DNA from 3 places in the Peribacillus sp. CSMR9 genome. Region 3 is predicted to be linked to each of the others. Evidence: riboswitches for the same ligand, from Rfam matches in the RefSeq annotation. Region 3 holds a riboswitch; each other region holds the start of a gene.
What was found. A riboswitch is a leader RNA that binds a small molecule or an ion and turns the genes downstream of it on or off. The one in region 3 is predicted to bind S-adenosylmethionine.
Positions count from the first base shown of each region.

Region 1 (4,262 bases), on a different contig from region 3:
AATCCTATTCCTGGACCAAAACCACTTCATCATGTCCGCATTCAGAGCATTTCATGAGATGCGGGCATTGGCCTTTTTGAAGGGATTGAGGGTATCCGTCGTTTTCTTTAAGTGTGTCGATATCCATATAAGCACTGTAATCATCAGCGTAATCCATGAATTTCCCTTTATCATCAAGATCACTGCTGCACTCCGGGCAATTTACATGAATTTTTCTTAGACCGTTGCAAAGCGGGCATAAAGACATTGTTTTTCCTCCTGTCCCCGATACTTATGATTTCATTATTTGCTGATTCCATTATTTTAACATATGGGAACACCCTCCCTAAAACCAACGGGAGGGCACTCCTATGCAATTATTTATTAACCATGTCAGCAGGATCTACCCATGCTTTGAATTCAGCTTCCGTCAGGAATTCTAATTTCAACGCCGCTTCTTTTAACGTAGAGTTGTCCTTGAATGCAGTTTTGGCGATCTTGGCTGCTTTTTCATAACCAATATGCGGGTTCAATGCTGTTACCAACATAAGTGAACGGTCTACATTTTCTTTGATTTTATCTTCATTTGCAGTGATGCCAACTGCACAATTAATGTTGAAAGAGTGAATGCCTTCCGTCAATAATTTCACCGTTTGCAGGAAGTTATAGATGATGACTGGTTTGAATACATTCAGTTCAAAGTTACCTTGGCTTGCTGCAAAGCCAATCGTAGCATCGTTACCCACGATTTGTGTCGCAATCATGGTAAGCGCTTCACTTTGTGTAGGATTGACTTTACCTGGCATGATGGAGCTGCCTGGCTCGTTTTCAGGAATGGCAATTTCGCCGATTCCGCTTCTAGGGCCACTTGCCAGCCATCTGACATCGTTCGCAATTTTCATTAAATCCGCTGCCAATGCTTTCAACGCACCGTGTGCGTAGACGATTTCGTTATGGCTTGTCAATGCATGGAACTTATTATCCGAAGTGACGAAGGGATGTCCTGTATCTGCTGCAATTTGTTTGGCCGAAAGTCCTGGGAATTCTTTTTTTGTATTGATTCCCGTTCCTACAGCCGTTCCGCCTAGGGCCAGGTTCAATAATTTTTGGCTGCTTTCCTGAATCATCGCGAGATCTTTATCGAGCATCGCTTTCCAACCGGAAATTTCTTGTCCCAAAGTCAGTGGTGTTGCATCTTGAAGATGTGTCCGGCCAATTTTCACGACATCCCAAAATTCTTTTTCTTTTGAATCGAAAGTATCACGAAGTGCTTTGATGGCAGGAACCAATTTTTCAGCGACTTCCATAAAGGCTGCAATATGCATGGCGGTCGGGAAAGTATCATTGGAGCTTTGTGCCTTGTTAACGTCATCATTCGGGTGAAGGGTTTCGGATTCACCATTTTCTTTTAACCATTCATTCCCTTTGTTAGCGACCACTTCATTCACGTTCATATTACTTTGCGTACCGCTTCCCGTTTGCCAAACTACAAGTGGGAAATGTTCATCAAGCGTACCTTCAAGGATTTCGTCGCAAATCTTAACGATGGCATTCTTTTTAACCTCCGAAAGATCGCCAAGATCAAAGTTCACCTTTGCCGCAGCTTGTTTAACGTATGCAAATGCACGAACTAATTCAATCGGCATTTTTTCGTTACCGATTTTGAAATTGTTACGGCTTCTCTCCGTTTGTGCACCCCAATATTTATCGGCAGGAACTTTCACTTCACCCATCGTATCTCGTTCGATTCTGTATTCCATGTGTTCTCCTCCTATTGTTTGCACTATTCATCGAAGACATATGTATATGAAATGAATAATGTCATATTATTCTTTCTCTCTATACATTGTACAAACTTTATTTTTTTAATGCAAAAATAACCGGCCAAGCCTCCCCCTTTTTCTTTAAAATCCATTTAATATCGTGTTTATCCCTGGACCCATGCAAATTTTGGATATTCTTTTTAGACACATAAAGTGTTGACACCGCTAGTCTCCAATTGCCCTATTCATGAAAATCAAAGCACTATCATCCAAAATGTTCTTGACAGTATTTTATATATATAGTAAATTCAAAAGAAATTGAATAATCTAAACTCTTATCGAGAGAGGTAGAGGGAATGGCCCGATGACACCTCAGCAACCTTCATTTGTTTCAAACCAATGAAAAGGTGCTAATTCCACAAGTTTGTGAACTTGGAAGATAAGAAGAATGACTCGTCCCTATTTAATCAAAGTCTTCTTCTTAAAGAAGACTTTTTTTTATTTTATTTAACTAAAAAGGAGCAGTGAAAACTATGTACAAAACTGAAACATATCTTGCTCAATTAGGAAATCGCAGTGAAACGGCGACAGGAACAGTCAATCCGCCAGTATACTTTTCAACAGCTTTTCGCCATGAAGGAATCGGCCAATCGACTGGATTTGATTATACAAGGACAGGTAATCCTACACGCCAACTATTGGAACGATCCATCGCCGATCTGGAAAAAGGCGACCAAGGGTATGCCTGCAGTTCAGGAATGGCAGCCATTTCTACTATACTGGCCTTATTTAAATCAGATGATGCATGGATTGTCAGCGAAGATCTTTATGGCGGTACATATCGTCTGTTGGAACAAGGGTTTAAGAAATGGGGATTGAAGTGCGACTATGTGAACACTTGTTGTTTGGAGGATATTGAAAAAGCCATCACTCCTCACACGAAAGCCATCTTCATCGAAACTCCCACTAACCCTCTAATGCAGCAAACGGACATTAGCGCCGTTGCAGCATTGGCCAAACGATTTAATTTATTGTTAATCGTTGATAACACCTTTTACACGCCTCTTATTCAACAACCCATCCTGCTTGGAGCAGATATTGTGATCCACAGTGCAACCAAGTATCTCGGTGGTCATAATGATGTGCTCGCTGGACTGATCGTTGCTAGCGGCGCTGAATTATGTGATGCACTTGCCTTCCATCATAATGGCATGGGAGCTGTCTTGAGCCCCTTTGATTCCTGGCTGTTGATGCGCGGAATGAAAACCCTGGCATTGCGGATGGAACGTCATGAAAAGAATGCCAAGATACTTGTAGATTACTTGTCGGAACATGATTGTGTTACAGATGTATTGTATCCCGGTAGAGGAGGCATGATTTCATTCCGTATCATTGATGAAGCGGCGGTCAACCCATTTTTACAATCACTCTCATTGATTTCGTTTGCAGAAAGCCTTGGAGGGGTTGAAAGCTTCATCACCTATCCTGCTACACAAACACATGCCGATATACCGCTTGAAGTCAGAACGGCGAACGGGGTTTGCAATCGCCTGCTGCGCTTCTCCGTCGGCATTGAAGACAGCGAAGATTTGATCCAGGACTTACAGCAAGCATTCGCACATGTAAAAAGGGAGGCACTACGATGACCACTCATGATTTCAGCTTTGAAACCAAATTACTTCATAATCAACATAAATTCGATCCTGCAACAGGCGGTGTGAGCGTCCCCATTCAGCACGCATCCACTTTCCATCAATCCGATATCGATCAATTCGGCAAATATGATTACAGCAGAAGCGGGAACCCAACTCGCGGAGCACTGGAAGATATCATTGCCGAACTTGAGGAAGGCACTCACGGTTTTGCCTTTTCATCAGGTATGGCAGCCATTTCAACAGCTTTCCTGCTGTTGTCTGCCGGAGACCATATCGTCATTTCCGAAGATGTGTATGGCGGTACGTTCAGGATGGTCACAAACGTTTTGACGCGTTTCAATATTGAGCATACATTCGTTGACATGACGGACCTTGAAAGCATTAAAGCGGCCATTCAGCCAAATACGAGAGCCATATACATCGAAACGCCTTCAAATCCATTACTTAAAGTGACCGATATTAAAGCAGTATGTGATATCGCGAAAAAAGCCGGTGCCTTAAGTTTTGTTGATAATACATTCTTGACCCCAGCATTACAAAAACCACTGAATCTGGGCGCTGATGTTGTCCTTCATAGCGCAACGAAATTTTTATCCGGTCATAGTGATGTGATAGCTGGACTAGCCGTAGTAAAAGATCCGGATTTGGCAGTAAGACTCGGTTCCCTCCAAAACTCCTTTGGAGCGGTTCTTGGTGTACAGGACGCCTGGCTTGTAATGAGAGGTCTGAAAACCTTGTCCGTTAGAATGGAACACTCCCAAAAAGGGGCAGAAAAGATTGCCGCCTACTTAAATGAGCAGCCTTTGGTGAAAAAGGTTTATTATCCTGGCCTGGCCGATCATCCACAGCACGAAATCCAGCAAGG
Region 1 covers NZ_JAOPHO010000063.1:9,504-13,765, reverse strand. The annotation lists gene N9I19_RS20185 (hypothetical protein) at 5-247, opposite strand; gene fumC (class II fumarate hydratase) at 357-1,739, opposite strand; SAM riboswitch class I at 2,075-2,188, shown strand; gene N9I19_RS20175 (methionine biosynthesis PLP-dependent protein) at 2,276-3,388, shown strand; gene metC (cystathionine beta-lyase) at 3,385-4,262, shown strand, end outside.
Region 1: it holds a riboswitch for S-adenosylmethionine, as region 3 does, so the genes downstream of both, N9I19_RS20175 (methionine biosynthesis PLP-dependent protein) here and N9I19_RS11745 (methionine ABC transporter ATP-binding protein) in region 3, are expected to answer to the same signal.

Region 2 (4,262 bases), on a different contig from region 3:
CGTACCAATCATTTCACTTAATAGATTTGAAAAAGTATGTGGGATAGCCGGTGAGGTTGAAAACACACCAAGCTTTGTACCTGGATCCTCCGTAGCTTTCCAGTGAGGTAAATAATGTAGGAATACAAGAGTCGCACCTATAATTGCCCCTATCATTTGGGCCATGATGTACCCTGGCACATCAGCCCAAGGAAAATCTCCATTGATAGCTAATGCTACTGTAACAGCCGGGTTTAAATGTGCCCCGCTTATGGAACCCACTGCAAAGACACCCATTGTAACAGCCAGTCCCCACGCAATCGTGATGACAATCCAGCCAGCATCCTTGGCATAAGATCCTTTTAAGGAAGATCCCGCCCCAATGCCTGCACCAAATAAAATTAAAATCATCGTGCCTACTACTTCTCCCCAAAATGGAGTCATGAATAAAACCCCTCCCCTGATAAATTTTAAAAACCAAATAAAAAAGGAGATTCACAGCAGAAATATCCTCATAATAATAATGAGTATATCTGTTGTGAATCTCCTAGTCTCCGTCACATATATTAACTTATAATTTACAATATACTAGTTTGTGAAAACGCTGTCAATTATTTTGCGAGGAATTATTCTATTTTTCTGTAATTTTTTTCAACTTCCTCGTTCGACCCCATTAAACGATATCCCATAATTCAGTTTTGGAAGTGGTGATTGACGAAGCTCCAGCATCAAGGGCGTTCAGGACTTCATCCGAAGTACGTATGAGGCCGCCTGCAAAAATCGGTGTTTGTAATCGTTCCTTCACTTCCTTAATCATCCATGGCATGGCGCCCGGCAAAACTTCGATATAATCCGGCTTGGTTTTCTGCACCAGCTTATAACTTTTCTCCAGAGCATGTGAATCTATTAAAAAGATTCGCTGGATGGCAATGACCCCTTTTTGCTTCGCTTTCAAAATGACGCTTGATTTAGTCGATATCAACCCATATGGATTATACTCCTGGCAAATGAATTCTGTCGCATATTCATCACTTCTTATGCCATGGATCAAATCGACATGATAAATCATTTTCTTATTATGCTGCTTTGCCATCATACTTACGTTTTTCAATTGTGATATATGCAAATCAAGAAACACACCTATTTCATAGGAACTTTCTAAAAATCTTTCGAAATCCTTCATGCTTGCTGAAGCAGGCAAAATCTTCTGGTCCATTATTTCCCCCCTTATTTCCTGGAAAACTATAAGTAATTTAGTATATTTTATTGAGCTTGATTTATCAAACACATTGTGAGGTATGGCATTTCAACCTACCCTTACACTAACATACCTGGCATCCCCTTTAAATATTGTGGCTAAAAACGATCCATCATATTGAAAGTTTCATTTTCAATGCACCTTCGACCAGCTCATATGATTTAATTGTGCCAACGGGGATTTTTCTCACGATGTTCCAAGCATTAACATTCATTTTGATCGTTCTATTTTCGAATTCAAAAAATGGCGGTTTGTTAAATATCCTTTGGTTAATGAAATTCCTGTCAATAGGCTCCATTTCCACTAATTCAAATAAAATTGTTCTTTTTTCCACATGAAGCGGTTTTAATGTAATCCGGAAAGCTACGTTTTTCTTTAACATCATTTTTTTCACTTCCATCGTTCCGGAAAGCACTATATGCTTTGGCGTAATCTCGACTTTAATATCCTGACCATATGATTTCATTCTTAAGATTTTCTCTATCATGGCTTCAGTTACCGTTATCGGTATGCCATTTTTGAATGGACTGAATGTACTCATCCTTGCATTCCCCTCCTGCCGCTCAAATGAAACGTCGGTTATAGCATATGCCGGGTTCCCTGATGTAGTTAACATTTCAGCCCATATTAATAATCGGTATATTCGAAATCTTCCACCTTCATTACTTGACCTTTATAAAAACTACCTGTATAGTCTTAATTAATTTAATAGACAACTCTTATCCAGAGAGGTGGAGGGACTGGCCCTTTGATGCCTCAGCAACAGACTGATCATGTACTGTGCTAATTCCAGAAGTGTAGAAACTTGAAGATAAGAAGAGTATATAGCTTTGCTGCCAACACCTCTTCTTATTTTTAAGAAGAGGTGTTTTATTTTTAGGCTGTTTTCACATACTTTGTTGCTATTTACCAGGTAGTGAGTTGTGGTTGATTTCCCCTCCAGATGCTCGCTTTCCGCGGGGCGGGCGGTGAGCCTCCTCGGCGTAAACGCCTGTGGGGTCTCACCTGTCCCGCTGCTCCCGCAGGAGTCTCGAACTTCCGCTCCAATCAACCTTAAATAGTTTCGTTTTAAAAACAACAATCTTTACGAAAAGAGCCTATTTTTAAAAGGAAAGAAGGAATGCAACATGTCAATCACATTAACGAAGGCACCATTCAGGGCCGATCACGTCGGAAGTTTATTAAGACCTGAACGTTTACATATTGCCAGAAAGCAATTTAAGGAAGGTACCATTTCAGCAGAGCGGCTTCGTGAAGTTGAAACCGAAGAAATCAATCGGATTGTCGAAAAACAAATTGAAGTTGGATTAGAGGCCGTGACGGATGGTGAGTTCAGACGAACATGGTGGCACTTTGACTTCCTCGAACATTTAAATGGCATCGAGGGATATGTGACTGAAAAAGGTCTCACATTCGATGGTGTGGAAACAGAGAGATATAACGTTCGCAATACCGGGAAGGTTTCATTCAATCCTGAACATCCCTTCATTCGCGATTTCATTGAATTGAACAAAATCGTGAACGGACGCGCCGTTGCCAAGCAAACCATTCCCAGTCCGAATCAATTATTTGCTGTAGGCATTCATAATAAAGACATCTACCCTGATATTGAAGACTATGCTAATGATATCATCAAAGCGTATCAGCATGCTTTGAAGGCTTTTTATGAAGCAGGTGTACGTTATCTTCAATTGGATGATGTATATATTGCCAGACTTTCAGCTCCAGACTTCCAGTTCAAAGATGGAAAATATACGAGGGAACAATTAATCGATCTTGCACTTCGCGTAATTAATGGCGCATTGGAAGGCAAACCAGAAGACCTTGTCGTCACTACACACCTATGTCGTGGGAACTACCAGTCGACTTGGGCGTTTGAAGGAAGCTATGCCCGTATCGCCCCAACTTTATTGGCAAAAGAAACAGTGGATGGATTTTTCTTGGAATATGATGATCAACGCTCAGGAGATTTCAAGCCATTGGAATACATTCCAAATGGCGGTGCACGGGTCGTACTGGGTGTCGTCACTTCAAAAAATGGAGAAATCGAAGACAAGGAAGCTGTTAAGGCACGCATTGAAGAAGCCTCGCACTTCGTTCCTCTCGAACAATTATGCTTAAGTCCACAATGCGGCTTCGCCTCCACCCATCACGGCAACAAGCTGACCGAAGAACAGCAATGGGAAAAGCTGAAATTCGTCGTTGATGTAGCAAAAGAAGTATGGAAATGATTTTTTAGCGGAGACTTTAATTCTGATTTACAGGATTTGAACAACCTAATCGGCCCGCACTGATAAGGGAGCCGATTAGGTTCTTGCAATAATACATTTCCATTCCTTTAATGACTCTTTAGATAACGGTATCAAGTTTTGCTATTTATGAAACTAACGATGAATGATAAAACCATTTGACATATCGATAATTCTCGATATAATGAAATGTATGAAAACAATCGAGATATTTAAAGCATTATCCAATGAATCCAGGTTGCAAATCTTACAATGGCTCAAGGCGCCTGAACTCCACTTCACCCCTCATGAGGGAATAGACATGAAGGAAACCGGCGTTTGCGTAAGTCAGATTACCGAAAAATTAAACATGACCCAGTCCACGGCCTCTCAATACCTCTCGATGCTTCTTAGAGCAGGATTGATTAAAACGGAGCGGATAGGAAAGTTTACGTATTACAAACGAGATGAAGAGGCAATCTCAAAAATTACTGATTTCTTGAAAGAAGAAGTATGAAAATGAACCTGATCCGTACCTTAGAGGGTTGGGTTCATTTTTCTCTCTAACATTTCGATATTTCGCGATATGTTTATTTTTTATTCATACATATTAACATATTGCGATATGTCTTTATATAAAATTAATAATCATTAATGAGGAGTGAATCTATTTTGCTTAATACATGGAAAATTTACATGTTAGCGATTATCAGTTTTTTAGTAGGAACATCCGAATTCATCATATCCGGAATTTTGGATAAGATTGCGGATTCTCTTGGAGTGACCCTTGCTGCCGC
Region 2 covers NZ_JAOPHO010000034.1:16,189-20,450, reverse strand. The annotation lists gene N9I19_RS15350 (MIP/aquaporin family protein) at 1-423, opposite strand, end outside; gene N9I19_RS15345 (glycerol-3-phosphate responsive antiterminator) at 653-1,195, opposite strand; gene N9I19_RS15340 (hypothetical protein) at 1,350-1,778, opposite strand; SAM riboswitch class I at 1,954-2,055, shown strand; gene N9I19_RS15335 (5-methyltetrahydropteroyltriglutamate--homocysteine S-methyltransferase) at 2,365-3,468, shown strand; gene N9I19_RS15330 (ArsR/SmtB family transcription factor) at 3,680-3,982, shown strand; gene N9I19_RS15325 (MFS transporter) at 4,138-4,262, shown strand, end outside.
Region 2: it holds a riboswitch for S-adenosylmethionine, as region 3 does, so the genes downstream of both, N9I19_RS15335 (5-methyltetrahydropteroyltriglutamate--homocysteine S-methyltransferase) here and N9I19_RS11745 (methionine ABC transporter ATP-binding protein) in region 3, are expected to answer to the same signal.

Region 3 (4,262 bases):
TTCAACGATGTCTTTTGTTGTTGCTGTCGTTTTATCGATGCCCTCTTTCAATTTGATCAGGCCATTCTTTTCCAACAGAGATAACGCACGTCCGTGGTCAGCAACCGAGCTGCTCATAATGATTGTTGCCCCTTCCGGAAGTTTAGCGATGCTTTTATATTTTTTTGAATATAGACCGATAGGCTCGATGTGAATTCCGCCCGCATTGACTAAATTATATCCATTCTCTTTATTGGCCGCCTCAAGGAAAGGTAGGTGCTGAAAATAGTTAGCATCCAATTCCTTATCATTTAAAGCCTTATTCGGTAAAACATAATCCTGGAATTTTTCAATTTTCAAATCTATTCCTTTTTCTTTAAGAAGAGGTTTAGCTTTTTCAAGAATCTCGGCATGTGGAACATTGGATGCCCCTACAACTAATTTCTTCGCTTCCTTTTCTGTATCACTGCCACTTTTGTCCTTATCGGCTCCACAAGCTGCCAGAGCAATCGATAAAACAAGGACTAATGCAAACCCTAAAAACTTTTTCATCCTATTCATCCCCCTTTATCTTTTGTCTAATTTAGATGTAATCACATCTCCAATAATTTGAATAATGAAGACGATAATCAGAATAACGATAGTCGCTACTAGCGTAACGTCATTGTGGCTTCTTTGATAGCCGTCTAGATAGGCTAGATTACCAAGCCCGCCTGCGCCGATGACCCCGGCCATTGCGGTATAGCCGACCAATGCAATCGATGTTACCGTAATCCCGGAAATAAGGGCCGGCATCGACTCCGGAAGAAGGACCTTCCAAATGATCGTACTCGTTTTTGCCCCCATGGATTTAGCCGCTTCAATTACACCTTTATCGATCTCACGGAGGCCAATTTCAACCATACGCGCATAAAATGGCGCCGCCCCGATAATAAGTGCTGGTAATGCTGCATTCTCACCAATCATAGAACCGACAAGCGCTTTAGTGAAAGGAATGAGCAGCACGATCAAAATAAGAAATGGAATGGAACGAAATATATTGACGACAGCACCAATGACTGCGTTGACCGCCCGTTTTTCCCATATATTCCCTTTGCCTGTCAAGAACAGGATCAACCCTAATAGTATGCCTATAAAAAAGGTAGCTACTACAGAGATGCTTGTCATATAAAGCGTTTCTTTCGTTGCGTCTAAAATGGATTCCCAATCTACATTCGGCAATAATTCTTTAAGCATGAGTAATCACCTCCACGCCTACCTGCTGTGCTTTTATGAATTCTATTGCGCGGAGCATTTCTTCCTCATTGCCATCAAGGTGGATAAACAACGTTCCATATGAACCGCTTCTCGTTTGGGATATTTTACCTTGAACGATATTGATATCCAACTCGAAATTACGTACGAGCTTGGTAATCAACGGGCTTTCTGCACGATCACCTACAAAAGTCAATTGAATCACTTTACCTGCAGGAAAGCGTTCAAGCAAATGGTCCATCGTTTCTTTCGTTTCTTCTGGTTCCGTTACCTGTTGCACGAAACGCTTCGTCATTTGTTCTTTAGGATTCTTGAATACAGCCAGGACAGGTCCCTCTTCAACGACTTGCCCGTTTTCCATCACGGCCACGCGATGACAGATTTTACGTATTACATGCATTTCATGTGTTATCAGGACAATTGTCAACCCCAGGCGCTGATTGATGTCAACAAGCAATTCGAGTATGGAATCGGTAGTCTGTGGATCTAAGGCAGAAGTCGCTTCATCACAAAGAAGCACCTTAGGATCATTTGCTAGGGCCCTGGCTATTCCCACCCTTTGCTTTTGCCCTCCGCTTAATTGCGAAGGATATGCCTTTTCTCTGCCTTCCAATCCGACTAGCTTGATCAATTCGTTCACACGCTTGATGCGTTCAAATTTTGAAACTCCTGCAATTTCCAACGGGAAGGATATATTTTCCTGAACCGTCCTGGACCATAATAGATTGAAATGTTGGAAAATCATGCTGATTTCCTGACGTGCCTTACGGAGCTGAGCCCCTTTAATTTTTGAAACTTCCTTCCCAGCCACCACAACGGATCCCTCTGTAGGTGTTTCCAAACCATTGAGCATTCTGATCAAAGTACTTTTCCCCGCTCCGCTGTAACCAATAATACCGAAAATCTCGCCTTTATTTATTTCAACATTCACATTATTTACTGCCTTAATAGTCTCACCGTTTCCTTTTCCTGTTCGGAAAAGCTTACTTACTTTCGTCAATGTAATCATTAATACTCACCTCTTTTATCCAATAAAACCTATGAACTTAGTTGATTTCTCTACATTATTAGTCAGTTTTTAATACCATTTTTTCCTTTCATGAAGGTTTTCCCAAATGAAATAGAAAAAACCTTTCTGCATGAGCAGAAAGGCAGGTGAAGAAGCTGGCCTTCCTCTCATCTTCCAAAGTAATTAAACTTTGTGTGAATTGGCACCTTTCCAAGGAATCTCCTTGTCGGTTGCCGGGTTTCATCGGGCACCTCCCTCCACCTCTCTTGATAAGAGCTAATATATAGAATACTTGTACAGCATTAAGTTCTTTAGTATGGGGAAATTTTATCATAGATAAAAAAGGAGTGCAATGTATATTATTTCTAGTAAAAGAATGAACTGGACTTTTTGCTTAAACCGTTTTAGACGTCAGGGAGACGATATTCGTCGCTTTTTCAATTGCCTGCTCTAAATCTTCTATTAAATCCTCTGCATTTTCAATCCCGATGGATAAACGGACCTGATCAGCACGCACTCCCGCTTTCGCCAGACCTGCATCATTCAATTGTTGGTGGGTCGTACTGGCAGGGTGGATGATTAAACTCTTAGCATCCCCTACATTAGCTACATGGGACCATAATTCCACCGAATTGATAAGTTTTGCCCCGGCTTCTCGGTCACCCTGTATTCCAAAAGTCACAACAGATCCTGCTCCCTTAGGCAAGTATTTATCCGCAAGGGCTTTATCGGGATGATCCTCTTTACCGGGATGTGAAACCCAAGTCACGGCAGGGTGATTTTCCAAATATTGAATAATAGACTTGGTGTTCGAAAGATGCTCTTTCATTCTTACATGCAGCGTTTCAAGTCCAAGCGTAAACTGGAATGCACTTTGGGCACTTAGCGCAGGACCTAAATCACGAAGCAACTGCACTCGGGCTTTCGTTATAAAAGCAGCAGGTCCAACTGCATCAGCGTATACAAGACCGTCGTAGCTTGGGTCAGGCTCCGTAAAGCCAGGGTAGTTTGGCGAGTTCCAGTCGAACTTCCCTCCATCCACTATGACACCGCCTAACGTCGTTCCATTCCCCAAAATCCATTTTGTAGCGGAATGGATGACAATATCCGCCCCAAAATCAATTGGTCTGCATAGATACGGTGTAGCGAAGGTATTATCGATAATTAAAGGTATCCCGGCTTCGTGGGCGATGTCCGCTACTGCTTCTATATCAAGGACCCTCAAACTTGGATTTCCGATCGTTTCAGCAAATATGGCTTTTGTTCTTGGCGTAATTGCCCTTTTGAAATTTTCTGGGTCATCAGGTGAAACGAACTTCACCTTAATCCCATATTTAGGAAGAGTATTTTCAAAAAGATTATACGTGCCGCCATATAATGTAGAGGCTGAAACAATTTCATCCCCTGCACCGGCAATATTCAGGATTGACAGTGAGATGGCTGCCATTCCGCTTGCAGTTGCCAATCCGCCGATACCGCCTTCCAATAAGGCCATTCTTTCCTCAAAAACACTGACCGTGGGATTATGGAGCCGTGTATATATATAACCATTCTCCTTTAAACCAAATAAATTCGCTGCATGGTCTGTGTCTTTGAACAAGTATGCATTGCTTTGGTAGATAGGGACTGCCCGGGCACCTGTTTCATCAGCTTGCAGACCGCCATGAACACTCAATGTTTCAAAACGCAACTTTTTCTCTGACATATGATTTCACCTTTTTCTATGGATTTAGTTGGAATTTCATGAAAACCTGGCCTTTCATAAACAAAAAAACCACTTCCACAAGAAGAGGTTTTAAAACACACCTCATCTTCCAGAGCCAACACTCTGCTGGAATTAGCACCGTATATAAATTTATACCGGTTGCCGGGCTTCGTCGGGCCAGTCCCTCCGCCACTCTTGATAAGAACTATTAAATTCCGCCGTTACTTTCTTAATTCAAAATATAGCATTTTAGAATTAATCAGTCAATGAATTGTTAGAATATTCTTTTTTTGATTTCAATTTGGGAGCAAAATG
Region 3 covers NZ_JAOPHO010000020.1:50,098-54,359, reverse strand. The annotation lists gene N9I19_RS11755 (MetQ/NlpA family ABC transporter substrate-binding protein) at 1-531, opposite strand, end outside; gene N9I19_RS11750 (methionine ABC transporter permease) at 547-1,215, opposite strand; gene N9I19_RS11745 (methionine ABC transporter ATP-binding protein) at 1,208-2,242, opposite strand; SAM riboswitch class I at 2,407-2,518, opposite strand; gene N9I19_RS11740 (O-acetylhomoserine aminocarboxypropyltransferase/cysteine synthase family protein) at 2,637-3,947, opposite strand; SAM riboswitch class I at 4,047-4,152, opposite strand.